2 regions of the Paenibacillus sp. NPDC058071 genome follow, and region 2 is predicted to be linked to the other one. Evidence: predicted binding sites of a transcription regulator. Region 2 holds the regulator's gene; the other holds the start of a gene.
What was found. Region 2 encodes NrdR, which represses ribonucleotide reductase genes. Its sites were predicted from a motif close to AACACNATATATNGTGTT; they were not measured.

Region 1 (8,082 bases), on a different contig from region 2:
AGTAGGAAAATGGCAAGGTGCATAGGACTTGGTTAATGTCTGGGTTCTCAGACGCGGACCATGGCCATGCCGCGATTCGAACCATTAGGTTACGCTCTGCTTCGCTGAAGAGTTGGCTGTAGGCCCCATACGGGAAAACTTGCATGGTAAGATTTTTCAAAATTATGGAGAGTGGCACGCCTTTCGGACTGACCCATGGGTGATCGCAGTCGTACTGAGACGCATTCCCACCAAGGATGATGCGACCACCAAACTTCATTGCGTCCAATGCAGCTTCTAAGTATGTGCCAGCCTACGTTGTCGAAGAACAAGTCTACACCCTCTGGACAATTCTCCTTTAACTGCTCATCCAATTCGCCAGCCTTATAGTCGATAGTTGCATCTATGCCGAGCTCGTGTTCAAGCCACGCGGGTTTACGGGCTCTGTTTTCTAATTATCTCTTTGGAATATCGCATCATGCATTAACATACCACTATGCCTAGATTTCAATTACACTTGCTATATCCACAGTTCGTGCATTCCTTGCACCCTTCGATGTTCAGCAGCGTTGCCGATCCGCAGGATGGACATAGATCGCGAGAGCTGACCTCGCCTTGCTTAAGCCCGTCAATGACCGCTTCTGGAGCAAGCACAGGCGCAGGCACGGCCGGAGTCGCAGACTGCAGCACTGCTTTCCCTACAGGCTCAGCCGAGGACGAAGACGGCAACGACGCTGCTACCGCATCTTCGCTCGCTGCTGCCTGCTCGTCTGCGCTTTCGAGATGAATCTCCAGCGCCTTAGCGACGGCGTCGGCAATCGATTCGACGCGGTTGACGCCGAAGCCGATTGCGCCGGAGCCGCCAATGCCTTTCAAATGCTTGATGAGCAATTCCACCTTGTGGCCGTGATCCCCGTAGCGCAGGAATAAAGAGCATACCCGCCCGAGCGCTTCAGCCATAGCGAATACATCGGAACCCGCTTTGCCGACATTCAGAAATATTTCGCCTGGCGTCCCGTTTATATCATTGATCGTAATGTAGGCCATGCCGAAAGGCGTATTGATTTTGTACGTCGCGCCGCGCAGCACCTGCGGACGGCGTTTGTACGCCTTATCAAGCACGGCGGCCTGAGCGGCGGACTCCAGCTGCTCCGAGGTCACGCCAGAATCAGAATCAGAATCAGCCTGTGCGGATTCGTCAGCGGCGGTGGTCGCTGTAGCGATATCGGAGGAGTCTTCCACTTTCTCCTCTTCCTTCGTCGACAACACCTGCACGTCGCGGCTGCCGTCGCGATAGATCGTTACGCCTTTGCAGCCGAGATCAAACGCCAACTCATACAGCTCCTTCGTCTCCTCGACGGTGAAGTCGTTCGGGCAATTGGCCGTCTTCGAGATGGAGCTGTCCACCCAGCGCTGAATAGCCGCTTGGACGCGAATATGATCCTTCGCTGATAGATTCATCGCCGTTACGAAATAATCCGGCAGCTCCTCGCCGGGATGAGCGTCCTGCCATTCCTGCGCGATCGGCACGAGCTGCTTATCATAGCCTAGGCGGCTTTGACGATAATATTCGAAGGCAAAATACGGCTCGATGCCGGTGGAGGTGCCGACCATCGTTCCAGTGCTGCCCGTCGGCGCTTGCGTAATAACAGTGACATTCCGCATGCCGCGTTTCCGCACCGCTTCACTGATTTCCGGGAACTCGCCCGTCATATTGCGCATAAAGCCGCTTTGCAGAAACTTCTCGGCGTCAAATGCTTCGAAAGAGTCTTTCTCCGCCGCTATCTCCGTCGAAGCCAAATACGCCTCGCGGGCAACAAACCCGTACAGCTTATCCAGGAAAGTTAATGATTCTGCGCTGCCGTAACGGATGCCAAGCTTAATCATCAGCTCCGCTAGTCCCATCGAGCCGAGACCGATGCGGCGTTCCCGCTTCTGGTTTTTCTCGTTCTCCTCGAAGTGGTACGGCGTTGTATCAATTACATTGTCCAGGAATCGTACCGACCACCGCGTCACTTTCGACAGCTCTTCCCAATCAACGTCATGCTTCGCTTCATCATAAAACCGCGATAAATTGATTGCCGACAAATTGCAGACGCCCCACGCGGGAAGGCCTTGCTCACCGCAGGGATTGGTGCTGATGATAGGATTGAAATACCAGCTGTTGGACATTTGGTTGTAGTATTCCATAAATACGACGCCCGGCTCCGCCGACTTCCATGCCGATTCAATGATCGTATGCCAAATTTCCCGTGCCGGCACCGTTTTGTAATGCACAACCTTCTTGCCCCGGCTGCGCCAATCCTCAAGATCGCCGCGCCACAGCTCGTCATATTCGGGATCCTTTGTATCCGGGAATACAAGCTCCCAATCCAGGTCCTCTTTCACCGCTCTCATAAAATCGTTGCTGACGCAAACGGACAGATTGGCATTCGTCACTTGTCCCATCGTCTGTTTGACGGTAATAAAATCGAGCACATCCGGGTGCCAGTCATTCATCATCAGCATAAGCGCGCCCCTACGGCTGCCGCCTTGCTCAATCAGCCCCGTCGTGTAGCTGAACAGCCCGCCCCAGGAAACCGCGCCGCTCGAAGAACCGTTTACGCCGGCTACTATTGCGCGCCGCGGACGAAGCGACGACAGATTAATGCCAATCCCGCCGCCACGAGCCATAATTTCTGTCATTTCCGAGAGGGTCTTCATAATGCCGCCTCGACTGTCTTCCGGCGACGGAATAACGTAACAGTTAAATAAGGTCAATTCCTCGCTTGCACCCGCTCCAGCCGCAATCCGGCCGCCCGGAACTAGCTTCCAGTCGTCTAAAATATAGCGGAAGCGTTCCGTCCACAGCTCTCTTTTGTCCGCACTTTCCTCCGCTCCCGCCATTGCCGCGGCAAGGCGGCCCCACATTTCCTCCGGCGATTTCTCAATGGTCAGCGTCAGCTTCTCGACATCAGCGTCTACCGTTTCCCCGCTGCGGAGGCGAACCTTAACCGTTTGCCCTTCCCGCTCGATCACTTCCCCGACTTCTTTGGCCGGGAACTTCGGGTCGTCCTTCGTTAGCACAAGCACGGTGTCTCCCAATTTAGCCGCGTTGGAGTCGGCGTTTTTCCAGGCGTAACGATCCAAAAAGATCTTTTCGCTAAGGCCGGATAAACGATTCCTTTTTTTCGTATCCACGATTTGTTTCCTCCCATTCCCTCATCTCAGACATCCCTTTACTATATGAACAATAATCAATATATTGTGTGTAAATACCATTATACTATACTACATATTGATTAAAAGTGTGCTCTAGGCCGATTTCAGCCAAATAATCCCGTTTACATCCCCGCATTCGTCCTCTAGCTTGTCCGCTCGCCGATTTGAACGCTATCTTATGAAAAAACGGCATTAGGGCCATACTACTCCTATCTATCGCTTTTTTGCCAGAAAGGGGCTGCACACCACTTGTTGTCATCTACAAACCGCCCGACCGACAGCTCGGATTCCTCCGTTCACTTACGCAAGCTGCATCCGCTTGTGGATTTGCAATGCGACCGTTCGTGGTTCGAGGAGCTGCAAAGCCGAATCGCCAAAAACGGCGCTTGGGACGATTGGACAATGTACCAGTTGACGATGGAGGCCGAACAAGCGAAGCGGGTCGAAAGCTTCGAACAGCTGCAATGCATGCGGACGCTCCCCGCTTTGGAGCCGATGCCCCATCAGCTCAGCACCGCACGCAAAGTACTGCACGAGATGGGCGGAAGAGCCATACTCGCCGATGAAGTCGGACTTGGCAAAACGATTGAAGCCGGTCTGGTGCTGAAAGAATATATCGTTCGCGGACTTGTCCGCAAAGTGCTCATTCTCGTCCCCGCCTCTCTCGTGCTCCAATGGGTGCGCGAGTTGAATCAAAAATTCGGCATCGCCGCCGTCGCGCAAAAAAAAGAATACCACTGGCAAAGCGACATCGTCGTCGCTTCCATCGATACGGCCAAACGCGACCCGCACAGGGAGATCGTGCTGGGTCACGACTACGACATGATCATTATCGACGAAGCGCATAAGCTGAAAAACAAAAAGACGACCAACTATCAATTCGTTATCCAGCTGCGCAAAAAATATTGCCTGCTGCTCACCGCGACGCCGATGCAGAACGATCTCGACGAGCTCTACAACCTGATTACGCTGCTAAAGCCGGGACAACTGGGCGGGCAGAGCGATTTCGCGTCCAAATTCGTCGTCGACAAGCGGCTGCCCAAAAACGAAGACCAGCTGCAGGATGCGCTGTCTACCGTGATGATCCGCAACCGCCGTGGCGACGGAGGCATCGCCTTCACAAAGCGGCATGTCAAAAATATTCCACTCACGCTGTCGCCTGAAGAAAAGGCGCTTTACGACGCGGTTACCGGTTTTGTCAAAGAGCGTTATGACGAAAGCGGCGGCGATCTTAGCAGCATGCTGTCGCTCGTTACTTTACAACGGGAAGTATGCAGCAGCCGTGACGCCGTATTCGTAACGCTCGTCAATTTGTTTAAGAAAACGGCCGAGGACTCTCCCGTCCGCGCGAAAATATGGGAGCTGGTCGAATTCATTCGCAATATTCAAGCCAATACGAAAGCGGAGAAAACGATAGAGCTGGTCCGGCAGATGAACGAGAAGGTGATCATTTTCACCGAGTACCGGGCGACGCAGGAATATTTACTGCAATATTTTCGCGCCAACAACCTGGTCGCGGTCCCCTATCGAGGCGGCATGAACCGCGGCAAGAAAGATTGGATGATGGATTTGTTCCGCGGCCGCGCTCAAGTGCTGATCGCGACGGAAGCGGGCGGCGAAGGCATCAACTTGCAATTTTGCCACCATATGATCAATTTCGATTTGCCGTGGAATCCGATGCGGGTCGAGCAGCGGATCGGCCGCGTCCATCGGCTCGGGCAAACGGAAGACGTCCACATTTACAACCTATGTACAATGGGCACAATCGAGGAGCATATCGTCAATTTGCTGCATGAGAAAATCAACCTGTTCGAACTCGTCATCGGCGAGCTTGATTTAATTTTGGAAAAACTCGAGAAGGAAGGCTCGCTGGAGCAGCAGCTTGCTCGCGTTCTGCTGCAATCCGGCGGAAGCGGAGTCGATCTGGCCGCCCAAATGCAAGATCTTGGCTCCTCTTTAGCTAAGCTGCGAAACGAAGCTGCAGACGAAACAAATGAAAGCCAAGCGGGTGAAAAACCGGCTACGATCTTATCGCAAATGACGGCACTGGGACGGAAGGTGGAAATAAAGCGTGAATGAGAAACAGGTTCATAAATTCGTGCATCGCTATTTGGAGGCGGCCGATTGTGCCATTTTGGAAAAATCGCCGGCTCATATTACAGTCAAGCTATCGCCTGCCGCCGACCGGGAACTAACGAACCGCCCATACTATTGGGGCTTTGTTGACCGGACCGGCGCCCCGCCTGAAACGATGACCTACCTATTCGTAACCGACAAGCAAAAATACGACGAAGCTGAAAGCCCGAAGCCTGGATCAGGCGCTCCTTCACCTCAGGAGGCAGCCGCTGACGCCGCGCTCAGCCGAACATACGGCATTTTGCAAGGCAACTTAAACACCAGTCAAACACGGATGCCCCGCGAGGATTTGCATTTCGGCTCCCGTAAGCTGGAGCAGCTGTTTCAAGCGGCAAAAACGATCGGCAGCTTCGTTAATATGTTCCAAGAACCGGATAAACGGAATACAACGCCTTTTCATTCGACCCCTTATACGGCATGGCTGGGCGTAAACGTAAAGGTTGAATTCGCAAGCGACCGTAAAAGAGAGGAAATTCACAGCTTCGGAATTTCATTAGCAACCGGTTTTTGCACGGAGCATTTTCATGACCGGCTGCTGTCGCTCAAGCTGACGCCGCGGCTCCCCGCTAACGTCCATATAACGAGAAACGGCATCAGCCATGCCAAGGCGCTCAGCATTATGGAACAGACGCTAGAGAAAAAGCTGAGAGCTTACGACTATGGATGGGCGACCGATGCCGCCGCGAGACTTGATGAAGAACTGGAGCGTATCCATTCCTACTACGAGCCGCAGCTCAAGCATGCCGTGGACGAGGCAGCCAAGGCAGCGATCGAGGATCAATACCGGCAGCGCCAGCAGGAAACGAGATGGCAGTATGAGCCTCGGGTGCGCGCATCCGCCATTAATTGCGGCATCTTTCATTTGGCAGGCATCGAATAGAGCCAATCAGACGCGGTTCGAACCGATCCGTCAAAATTAGTGCGGTACGAATTGTAGCAAGCGCGACATAAACCAACAGCTTTTCCGGGCTTGTCCGGCTACAATGTAGGCATGGCGCCGTCCCTGCGGCGCTATCCGCTCCATCATACGGCGAAAGGATGATTCCAATGAACGCGAACGCAAAGCGACTGCTGCTATCGGCAGCTTTATTAATGTTAACCCCTCTGCTTGCGGCTGCGGGCAACGCATCCGGAGCTCACGCGGACAAGCTCACCGCTGCTCATGTTTCTGTTTCCTCTTCAGACCGTCAGACAGAGCTTGCCGTACATGCCTCAGGCTGGATCGCCGAAATTGCGAAGCAGCCCGGATTTAAAGCATGGCGAGGAGCGCAGCCGGAAATAACGGCGTTAGGTCCGGGCACACACAGCTGGCTCGTTTTGGTGAAGCAGCCGACAGGCGCAGTTATCGGTTATATCGTCGTGCAAGCCGTGCAAGAAGGCGGCGGTTACGCAATCGAAGAATATGGTTTGGGCCAATACTTGTACGACGAAGCTACACGTAAACGAGGAGTGGCGCAAGCGACGAACGGCACAGAGGAGACATCTGAGTCGGTTGGTTCCCCTTTGTACCTGCATCCGTTGCTAGCTGTATGGAAAAACAAGCCGGCGAAAGGCTCCATTCTTCTAACCGACGCCATGAGCGGTGAATCGCTGCCTCTGACCGAAAACCAATGGTTGAAATTATACAAAAAAGAAGAGCAGCGCTCGGCTGCCCTTCTGTCTGTTGTACCTCCCGCGGCAAAGCTCGCCCGCGCTGTATCCAACTCTTCCTTTGATCCGTACGGCCTTCTTCCGTGGCTAACCAACGCCGTTCCGCTGTCTGCCGATTCCAATGGAAAAGCTATCGTTCGAGCGTTGGAGGAAAAACGGCAAATTCGTTATACGTCGGAACGTTTCGACGATAAAATGCGATACGTATGGTCCGTTACCGGTTTCCATCGCTGGGAAAACAATGTCGTGTACGCCGCGCTGGAAAGCGACGATTCCGAGACGGGAAAACGTTTCGTTCCGCTCGCGCTGCTTACGGAATTCGGCGCTTTTTACGACTGATTTTCTTCCCGTTTGCTGCGCCGCCAAATGAGCAGGCTCATTGCGCCTACGCCGAACCAGCGGGTCAGCCAATGCTCGCGCTGGGCTTTCGCCGATGCTCTGGCCTGCTTACGCTCGGCTCTAGGCGTCTCCATATATTGGACCACTTGAACCGTCATATATTTGATCAGGTCGTTGCCGCTTGCCATGCCGAACCCCTCCCTTGTGATTGATTGCTTTCAGTTTGCCCGCGCTGCGTTATTCTTAAACATGAATGAGTTCTCCTTCAAAAAGCCACGATAACGATGAGGCGTTACGGTTAAAACCGGCCAAGCTTGATCGTACAGAGGAGGATCTCATTTTGATAACCACTAGATGGCTGTCTGTTTCGTTATTATTGGCGATGCTGCAATTGTTTAACGGAATGCCCGCCTACTCCGCCGCTCCCGCTCCCGACGAGTTGGCCCATACGCCGGAAGGAGACGGATGGGCCGTACCGTCGGCTACCGTTCTAATCGACGCCGGACACGGCGGAATCGACGGCGGCGCTTCAGTCGGAGATACGCTTGAGAAGGACATCAATTTGGCGATTGCGCAAAAGCTTTACTTGCTTCTGAACAGCCAAGGCATCCCTTCCGTACTTAACCGGACCGGCGATTATGCGCTTAGCGACGAGAACAGCTGGCATTTGAGCCGCTCTCGACATCGCCGGGATTTATCGCAGCGCAGGCAATTGACAGATGAAATCGATACGCAGCTGCTCGTCAGCCTGCATGTGAATTCGACGAAAAATCGCTC
Region 2 (8,082 bases):
GGCGCCTCTTCAAATAATCGATTTGAAAGGGCTTATGGGTGATTCCTCCGACAACTATCCGGGCATTCCAGGCGTTGGGGAAAAGACGGCGCTGAAAATGCTGCACGAATTCGGTTCTGTCGAGCAAGTGCTCGATAATTCGGACAGTTTAAAAGGAAAAATGAAGGAAAAGGTCGAGCAGCATAAAGAAGATGCACTGATGAGCAAAAAGTTGGCGACGATCTATCGGGAAGTGCCGCTGGATAAAAAGACGGACGACATCCGCTACGGCGGCTACAACGAGCAGACGCTGGCGGAAGCGTTCCGTAAGCTGGAGTTCAAATCGCTGATCGAACGTTTGCAATTAAGTGAAGCGGCGGCGGAAGGAGCGGGTGCGCTGCCCGTAGCCGAGCTGCAAATCGCGGTCATCGCATCGGACCGGGACGAAGCCATGCTTGGCAAGCTGATGGATGCACTACAAGCGGCGGATGCAAACGGTGAAGCGCATGGATTGTACATCGAGGCGATCGGTGAAAACCCGCATCAATCGGAAGTAATCGGCGTATCTGTCGCTGCAGGAGATACCGTGTATGCCTTGCCGGCCGAAGCGCTGCAGGCGGAGTTTGCCGCTCCGCTGAGAGAGTGGCTGGCCGATGCGGACAAGCCGAAGGTTGGCTTCGACACGCATAAGGCAGAGCTTGCGCTCGGTTGGAGAGGCGTCTCGCTGCAAGGAGCGGCGTTCGACGTGCAGCTGGTCGCTTACTTGCTTGACCCGACCGATGCAAGCTTGTCGCTGACCGGCATGGCTGAGCGCTACGGATTGCCTTCCGTGCCATCTGACGACGGCGTATACGGCAAAGGCGCCAAGTTCAAGGTGCCTGATGCGGATACGTTGTACCGTCACCTCGCTTTGAAAGCGGACGCCGTCCGCACAATTTCGCAGCGGCAGCGCGAGGATTTAGAGAAGAGCGGCATGACGCAGCTTTACTATGAGCTGGAGCAACCGCTCTCTACTGTTCTTGCGGGAATGGAACGGCAAGGCATTAAAGTCGAGACGAGCGAGTTGAAGAGACTCGGCGATGAGCTGGAAGCGAATTTGGCGGTTACGATGAGCAATATTTATCAGCTGGCGGGCGTTGAGTTCAATATTAATTCGACCAAGCAGCTCGGCGATATTTTGTTTGAGAAGCTTGGCCTGCCTGTGAAGAAGAAAACGAAAACCGGCTACTCCACTGATGCCGAGGTGCTCGAGAAGCTGGAGCCTTACCATGAGATTATCCCGTTAATCCTGCACTATCGCTCGCTTGCTAAGCTGCAATCGACTTACGTCGAAGGATTGCTCAAAGAGGTGCGGCCGCAGACGGGCAAAATTCATACGTACTATCGACAGACGATTGCGGCGACAGGTAGGCTTAGCAGCCAGTTCCCGAATCTGCAAAACATTCCGATCCGGCTGGAGGAAGGCCGTAAAATCCGCAAGGCGTTCGTCCCTTCTGAACCGGGCTGGTTTATTCTTGCAGCCGACTATTCGCAGATTGAGCTTCGCGTGCTCGCCCATATTTCGGGCGATGAGCGGTTGAAGGAAGCGTTCATTCACGATATGGATATTCATACGAAAACGGCAATGGATGTCTTCGGCGTCGAAGCCGACCAGGTGGATTCCAATATGCGGCGTTCGGCGAAAGCGGTCAACTTCGGTATTGTGTACGGCATCAGCAGCTTTGGCCTGTCGCAAAACTTGAACATTCCGCCGAAAGAAGCGGAACGTTTCATCGCTCAATATTTTGATATATTCAAAGGCGTACGCAAATACATGGACGACATCGTGGCGCAAGCTCGCCAAGACGGCTATGTTACGACGCTGCTCGAACGCAGAAGGTATTTGCCGGAAATTAAGGCGTCCAATTTCAACATTCGTTCCTTCGCGGAACGTACAGCTATGAACACGCCAATCCAAGGTACAGCTGCGGATATTATCAAGCTTGCAATGGTCAAAATGGATGAAACGCTTCGCGAGCGAAAGCTGAAAAGCCGCATGCTGCTCCAAGTACATGACGAATTGGTATTCGAGGTTCCGGAGGACGAACTAGAACAGATGAAGGAGCTTGTTCCGGAAGTAATGGCGGGCGCGCTTCGATTGGACGTTCCGTTAAAGGCCGACGTCAATTACGGTGTCAATTGGTATGAGTCGAAATAGCCCGTTGGCGCTCGAAATCGGTTATAATGGGGGATGAGGTGAACAATCATGCCCGAATTGCCAGAGGTAGAAACGATTAGAAGAACATTAAACGAGCTGGTTGCCGGTAAAACGATCAAATCCGTAACCGTCAACCTGCCTCGAATTATACAAAAACCGGCCGAGCCGGTCGAGTTTGCCGCCGCTTTGGAAGGACAGACGATTAGCGGGGTCGAGCGCCGAGGAAAGTTTTTGCGTTTTATTATGGACGATCTGGTGCTCGTATCCCATCTTCGGATGGAAGGCAACTACAGCGTCTATCCGAGCGATGAGCCAATCAAGCTGCATACGCATGTCCTCTTTCATTTCGAAGACGGAACCGATCTGCGTTATAAGGACGTTCGTCAATTCGGAACGATGCATATTTTTCGACAAGGCGAGGACCTGTTGGAAAAGCCGTTAAACAAGCTGGGCATCGAGCCCGTCGGCAATCCAGCCTTTACACTCGCTGCGTTGAAGAAGCTGCTGTCGGGACGAAAAACAAAGATGAAGCCGCTCCTGCTCAATCAGGAATATGTCGTGGGCTTAGGCAATATCTATGTAGACGAATCGTTGTTTCTGGCGAAGATTCACCCCGAGAGGACGGCCGATTCGTTAACGCCCGCCGAGTGGAAGAGACTCTATGAGGCGATTATCGAAACATTGGACAAGGCGATTGAAGCTGGTGGCTCCTCCGTCTATACCTATGTAAACAGTCAAGGTGAAATGGGTCTATTCCAGCACCAGTTCCAGGTGTACGACCGCAAAGGCGAGCCGTGCGTCAGATGCGGCAGTCCGATCGAGAAGTTTTTTCTGGCCGGCCGGGGGACGCATATTTGCACCCGCTGTCAGAAGAAGCCGGTTCAGGCGAACGGCACCACTCGAAAGGAAGCAGCCATACTCGGTACCGAATGATTGATGCACCGTAACTTAAACCCCGCATATGCTGTTGTTGTTACAAACAATAGGCGGATGACCCGGTTCAGAGGTTATCCGCGCTTTGCGGGGAGGGAGCATAGTGCTTGCTCATTTGGCGCCATTGCTGGTTTTGGCTTTTGCAGTCAGCGTAGACGGATTCGGGGTGGGCGTGACATACGGTTTGCGCCGCATACGAATTCCGCTGCTGTCCGTTCTGATTATTGCATGCTGCTCCGGACTCATCATTTGGCTTTCCATGCAGATCGGCTCATGGATTAGCGGGTATTTGCCTCCTATCGCTGCCAAGCTGTTCGGCTCCGCCATTCTTGTCGTGCTCGGCGTATGGGCGCTGATTCAGCATTGGAGAAACCGGAAGGAAACGACCGGAGGGGACGATTCGAATGAGGGAGCGGGAGCACCTGGTCCAGTGTCATTCAAGGAAAAGCAGACATCCGATCTTGCTAATCCGGTACTTGTAATGATCGTGGAATTGAAGCGGCTTGGCCTGGTTATCCAAATCCTGCGCACGCCGCAAGCTGCTGATGTCGATAAGTCCGGTACGATATCTTCGTCCGAAGCGGTTATGCTGGGCGTCGCACTGTCATTAGACGCCTTCGGAGCCGGTTTCGGAGCCGCGATGATTGGACTTCCAGCGCTCGCGACAGCGATTGCGATAGCCGCATCAAGCGCTTTGTTCCTGCTGGGCGGAATCGGTTTCGGTTTTCGCTTCTCGAATTGGAAAGGCATGCAGGCATTGTCTGTACTTCCAGGCGTTCTTTTAATTATAATAGGCCTATTAAAGTTGCTTTAGGACGAGGGGGGAGCGTATGAAGATCGCATTAACCGGCGGTATTGCAACTGGGAAGAGCACCGTCGCCGACATGCTTGTCGAGCGCGGCGCCTTGCTGGTCGATGCCGATCGGGCGGCCAGAGAGGTTGTCATGCCGGGCCAGCCGGCGTTGGAGGCCGTCGCCTCCAAGTTCGGACAAGCCGTTATACATAGCGACGGAACGTTGAATCGCAAGGCGCTTGGCGAGATCGTATTTCACGATAAGGGGCTTCTGAAAGAGTTGGAAGGCATTTTGCATCCGGCCATTCGAACCTGGATGCACGAAATCATCCGGCAATACGAAGAAGATTTCCCGGGAAAACTTATCGTGGCCGATATTCCGCTGCTTTATGAAACGGAGCAGCAATCGTTGTATGATGGCGTTATGGTCAGTTATGTCCCTAGAAGCGTCCAACAGCAGCGGCTAATGGCACGCAACGATCTTGACGCGGAAGAAGCCAATCGCCGCATTGAACTGCAGATGGATATTGAGCAGAAGAAGCGGTTGGCGGATTGGGTAATCGACAACAGCGGCACATTAGAAAATACGAGCGCACAAATCGGTGCGTTCTGGACAAGCCAGGGGCTGACATGAAGCGGCTGGCGAAGAAGAGAGTATTCCTGCTGCTGCTCCTTGGTTTTATAGCCTTCTTGTTTTTGAAATCAGACGTGGTCGGCAGATGGATGTATCCTGTCAAGTTTAAAGAAGACATCCGGGCAAGCGCTGCCGTCTATGAGATCGAACCGCATTTAGTGGCTGCGATTATTCGAACGGAGAGCAATTATTCGACGGGCCGCGTTTCTAAGAAAGGCGCCCTGGGACTTATGCAAATTATGCCCGATACGGCCAACTGGATCGTTAAGCAGGCGGGTTTCAAGCAAGTCACGGACGATATGCTGCAGCATCGTCCCGATGTCAGTATCGAGATCGGCTCTTGGTACTTGAAGTCGCTGCATAAGCAATTTGATCAAAATCAAATCGCGGTGATCGCCGCTTATAACGCCGGGCCTGGCAAAGTGCGCAAATGGCTCGATTCAGGCGTATGGGACGGAGAGCTCGAGACAACGAGCCAAATTCCGTACGGTGAAACGAGGCACTATGTACAACGCGTTATTTATTACTATAATAAGTATAAAGAATTATACCCAGAATTTTAGAAAAAATGGATGTTACCGGAAGTGTTAATGAGAAAATAAAAGAAGCTCCGGCTGTCCGCCGCTTCGGGACGGACAAGCCAAAGCTTCTTGTTATACATGACTGATAAAATCGTTATCGGCTAGTTCCGGCAGAACCAGCAAGGGATTGTTCGGCGATCTGTACTAGACGGCGAGTGATGTTGCCGCCGATGTAGCCAGCATCCTTCGTCAGAAGGTTACCGCCGTAACCGTCTTGCGGGAAAGCAATGCCGAGTTCTTGAGCCACTTCGTATTTCAGTTGGTCAAGCGCTGCGTTTGCTTGTGGCACTACCAATTGATTGTTGTTAGCCATTGATTTTCACCTCCTTGCGGTTGGTAACAGTATTATGTGCGAAATTTTGAACTTCATTACAGGGAAGGTATGGCAATTAATCCCGCTTGAGAGGAAGTGACGAAAATGAAATGCCCTTATTGCGATTACGCCGGAACAAAGGTGCTTGATTCCCGTCCGGCCAACGAAAACAAATCGATCCGACGCAGACGGGAATGTGAGAAATGCAGCCGGAGATTTACGACGTTCGAGATGATTGAGGAAACGCCGCTCATTGTCATCAAGAAGGACGGCAGCCGCGAAGAATTCAGCCGCGACAAAATATTGCGCGGGCTGATTCGTGCTTGCGAGAAGCGGCCGGTATCGGTGGAGCGGTTGGAGGTCATCGTCTCCGAAGTGGAGAAGGAACTGCGGACGACAGCGCTGGCCGAGGTGGAGAGCCGTGACATAGGCGAGATCGTAATGGGACAGCTGTATCCGGTCGATGAGGTGGCCTATGTTCGTTTTGCATCGGTATACCGTCAATTCAAGGATATCGATATGTTTATGAAAGAGCTGAACAGCCTGCTTTCGAAGGATGGGGCAAGCGGAGGATCTGGCTCCCAGTAGCAGATGGTGTGCGTTGTGCATCGGTATTTACTTAAGAAAGGGCGCAGTCCTAGAAGGGGCTGTGCCTTTTTTCCTTTTCGCAGAGTGCAAAGCTTGAAAAGGAATGAATCGTGAGTCGCAGTCTTCTAGGCGTTGCGACCGACGTTCTTTTATCAAAGTTTAATTAATTTTTATGAAAGCGCTTGACGGGAATGAGCCTAATGAATATTATAGAGAAAGAAGTTAATATGTAATGACATAATGACTTCCTATAGACAACGCAAGTTAAAGGAGTATGGATATGGGGGACCTTTTTAGCAAAACCTTAAATAAAGAGGTGCCGATCCCTTATTACTACCAGTTGAAAGAAATTTTGATGGATTATATTACGAACCATCATGAGGACCGGGATCGCCCTATTCCGACCGAGGTCGAAATTAGCGCGCACTTCAATATTAGCCGTCCTACTGTCAGGCAAGCCATTAACGAGCTTGTCGTCGAAGGGTATCTGATTAGACAAAAAGGAAAAGGCACGTTCATCACAAAGCCGAAGATCAGTCAGTCGTTCCTGCAAGTGCTCGACAGCTTTAACAGCGAGATGGAGAAGAAGGGACTTGTTCCTTCGACGAAGGTGCTGGGGCTCGACGTGATCGAATGCGACGACAAGATCGGAGAAGCGCTGAACATTCCTACGGGAAGCAAAGTGATTCAGCTGCGCCGCCTTCGCTCCGCGAATGGTGAATCGGTCGTATACGTCGTGACTTACTTGCCTTACGATCGGTGCTTGCCGATTTTGGATAAGGATTTGGAGTTTGAATCACTTTACGGCATTTTACGGGAAGTATGCGGATTCTCGCTTATGAAAGCGGTACGCAACCTAGAAGCGGTTCTCGCTAGTGAATACGAGGCGAAGCTGCTCGGCATCGAGAAAGGCGCTCCGATTCAATTCATTAAGAGCGTCACCTACTTGACCGACGAATCGCCAATCGAGTATTCTCTCGCCCGCTATAGGGGCGATCGCAGCCAGTTTACTTTTGAGCTGGGCATTCGGTAAGCGAGAGTATCGCTTACCGACATTTTGGCTCACATATGTAAGGACATAATAACGTAATAAACAGGATGGTGTCGAAAAATGAATGCAACAGTCGAAAGAGTAAAACGCGCGATGCTCGGCATGCAGCGCCAATCATGGGAACAAGGCGTAGCAGCGCAGGCGTTCATTGAAAGCGGTTACGTGGAGGATGCGGTTCTGTTGGCTCATGACTCGGTTGTCCGTCAGGACGAAACCGGCCGTCTCGGCGTAATCAACAATGAGAGAGCGGTTACAGACGCGGCGGCTAACGGCGAACCGGTATTGTTCGCTTACAAGCAAACAGGCGATGTGAAATATAAAGAGGCTGCCGAGCAAATGGCCAATTATTTGCTAAACGTTGCTCCGCGTACGGAGAATGGCGCACTTTCGCACGTCAATCATCAAAGCCAGGTGTGGGTTGATTCCTTCTACATGGCGCCTCCATTCCTTGCTTCCGCCGGCCATTTCGAGGAAGCGGTTGCACAAGTCGAGCGGTTCCGCGAGCTGATGCTCATTACAGAAAAGGGCATGCACGCTCATATTTGGGACGATGGAGAGAAAAAGTTTCATCGCGCCGATTGCTGGGGCGTCGGAAACGGCTGGGCAGCAGCAGGTATGGCTCGAGTCATCCGTACGCTGCCGGAATCGATGAACGCTGACAAAGAGCGCATCATCGGTTACGTCCGAGACCTGCTTGAAGTTTGTATGCGCTACCAACGCGAGGACGGATTGTTCCATGATGTGCTCGACAACCCGGAAACGTTCGTTGAGACGAATGCAGCTCAAATGTTCGCTTACACGATCTACACTGGCGTGAAAGAAGGATGGCTGGATGAGCGTTACTTGGCTAACGCCAATCGGATGCGCAGCGCGGCGAACGCAAAGGTCGACGAGCAAGGCTTCGTTACAGGCGTATGCGGCTCCCCTATGTTCGATCGTTCCGGTACGGCAACGGAAGGCCAAGCGTTTTTCATTTTGATGGAAGCGGTAGCATTTTAGTTTTTGATAATATG

Region 1: ACFVTB_RS17650 (adenosylcobalamin-dependent ribonucleoside-diphosphate reductase) is a predicted target of NrdR. The motif match lies at 3,213-3,230, and genes of this name have one in related genera.

The regions. Positions count from the first base shown of each region.
Region 1 is NZ_JBHVSK010000010.1:129,642-137,723, reverse strand. Features, by position in the region: gene ACFVTB_RS17650 (adenosylcobalamin-dependent ribonucleoside-diphosphate reductase) at 487-3,159, opposite strand; gene ACFVTB_RS17645 (DEAD/DEAH box helicase) at 3,433-5,259, shown strand; gene ACFVTB_RS17640 (YqhG family protein) at 5,252-6,196, shown strand; gene ACFVTB_RS17635 (hypothetical protein) at 6,364-7,305, shown strand; gene ACFVTB_RS17630 (YqzE family protein) at 7,296-7,493, opposite strand; gene ACFVTB_RS17625 (N-acetylmuramoyl-L-alanine amidase family protein) at 7,688-8,082, shown strand, end outside.
Region 2 is NZ_JBHVSK010000019.1:53,290-61,371, reverse strand. Features, by position in the region: gene polA (DNA polymerase I) at 1-2,176, shown strand, start outside; gene mutM (DNA-formamidopyrimidine glycosylase) at 2,225-3,109, shown strand; gene ACFVTB_RS23415 (MntP/YtaF family protein) at 3,213-3,923, shown strand; gene coaE (dephospho-CoA kinase) at 3,940-4,536, shown strand; gene ACFVTB_RS23405 (lytic transglycosylase domain-containing protein) at 4,533-5,099, shown strand; gene ACFVTB_RS23400 (alpha/beta-type small acid-soluble spore protein) at 5,212-5,430, opposite strand; gene nrdR (transcriptional regulator NrdR) at 5,536-6,018, shown strand; gene ACFVTB_RS23390 (GntR family transcriptional regulator) at 6,299-7,051, shown strand; gene ACFVTB_RS23385 (glycoside hydrolase family 88 protein) at 7,130-8,068, shown strand.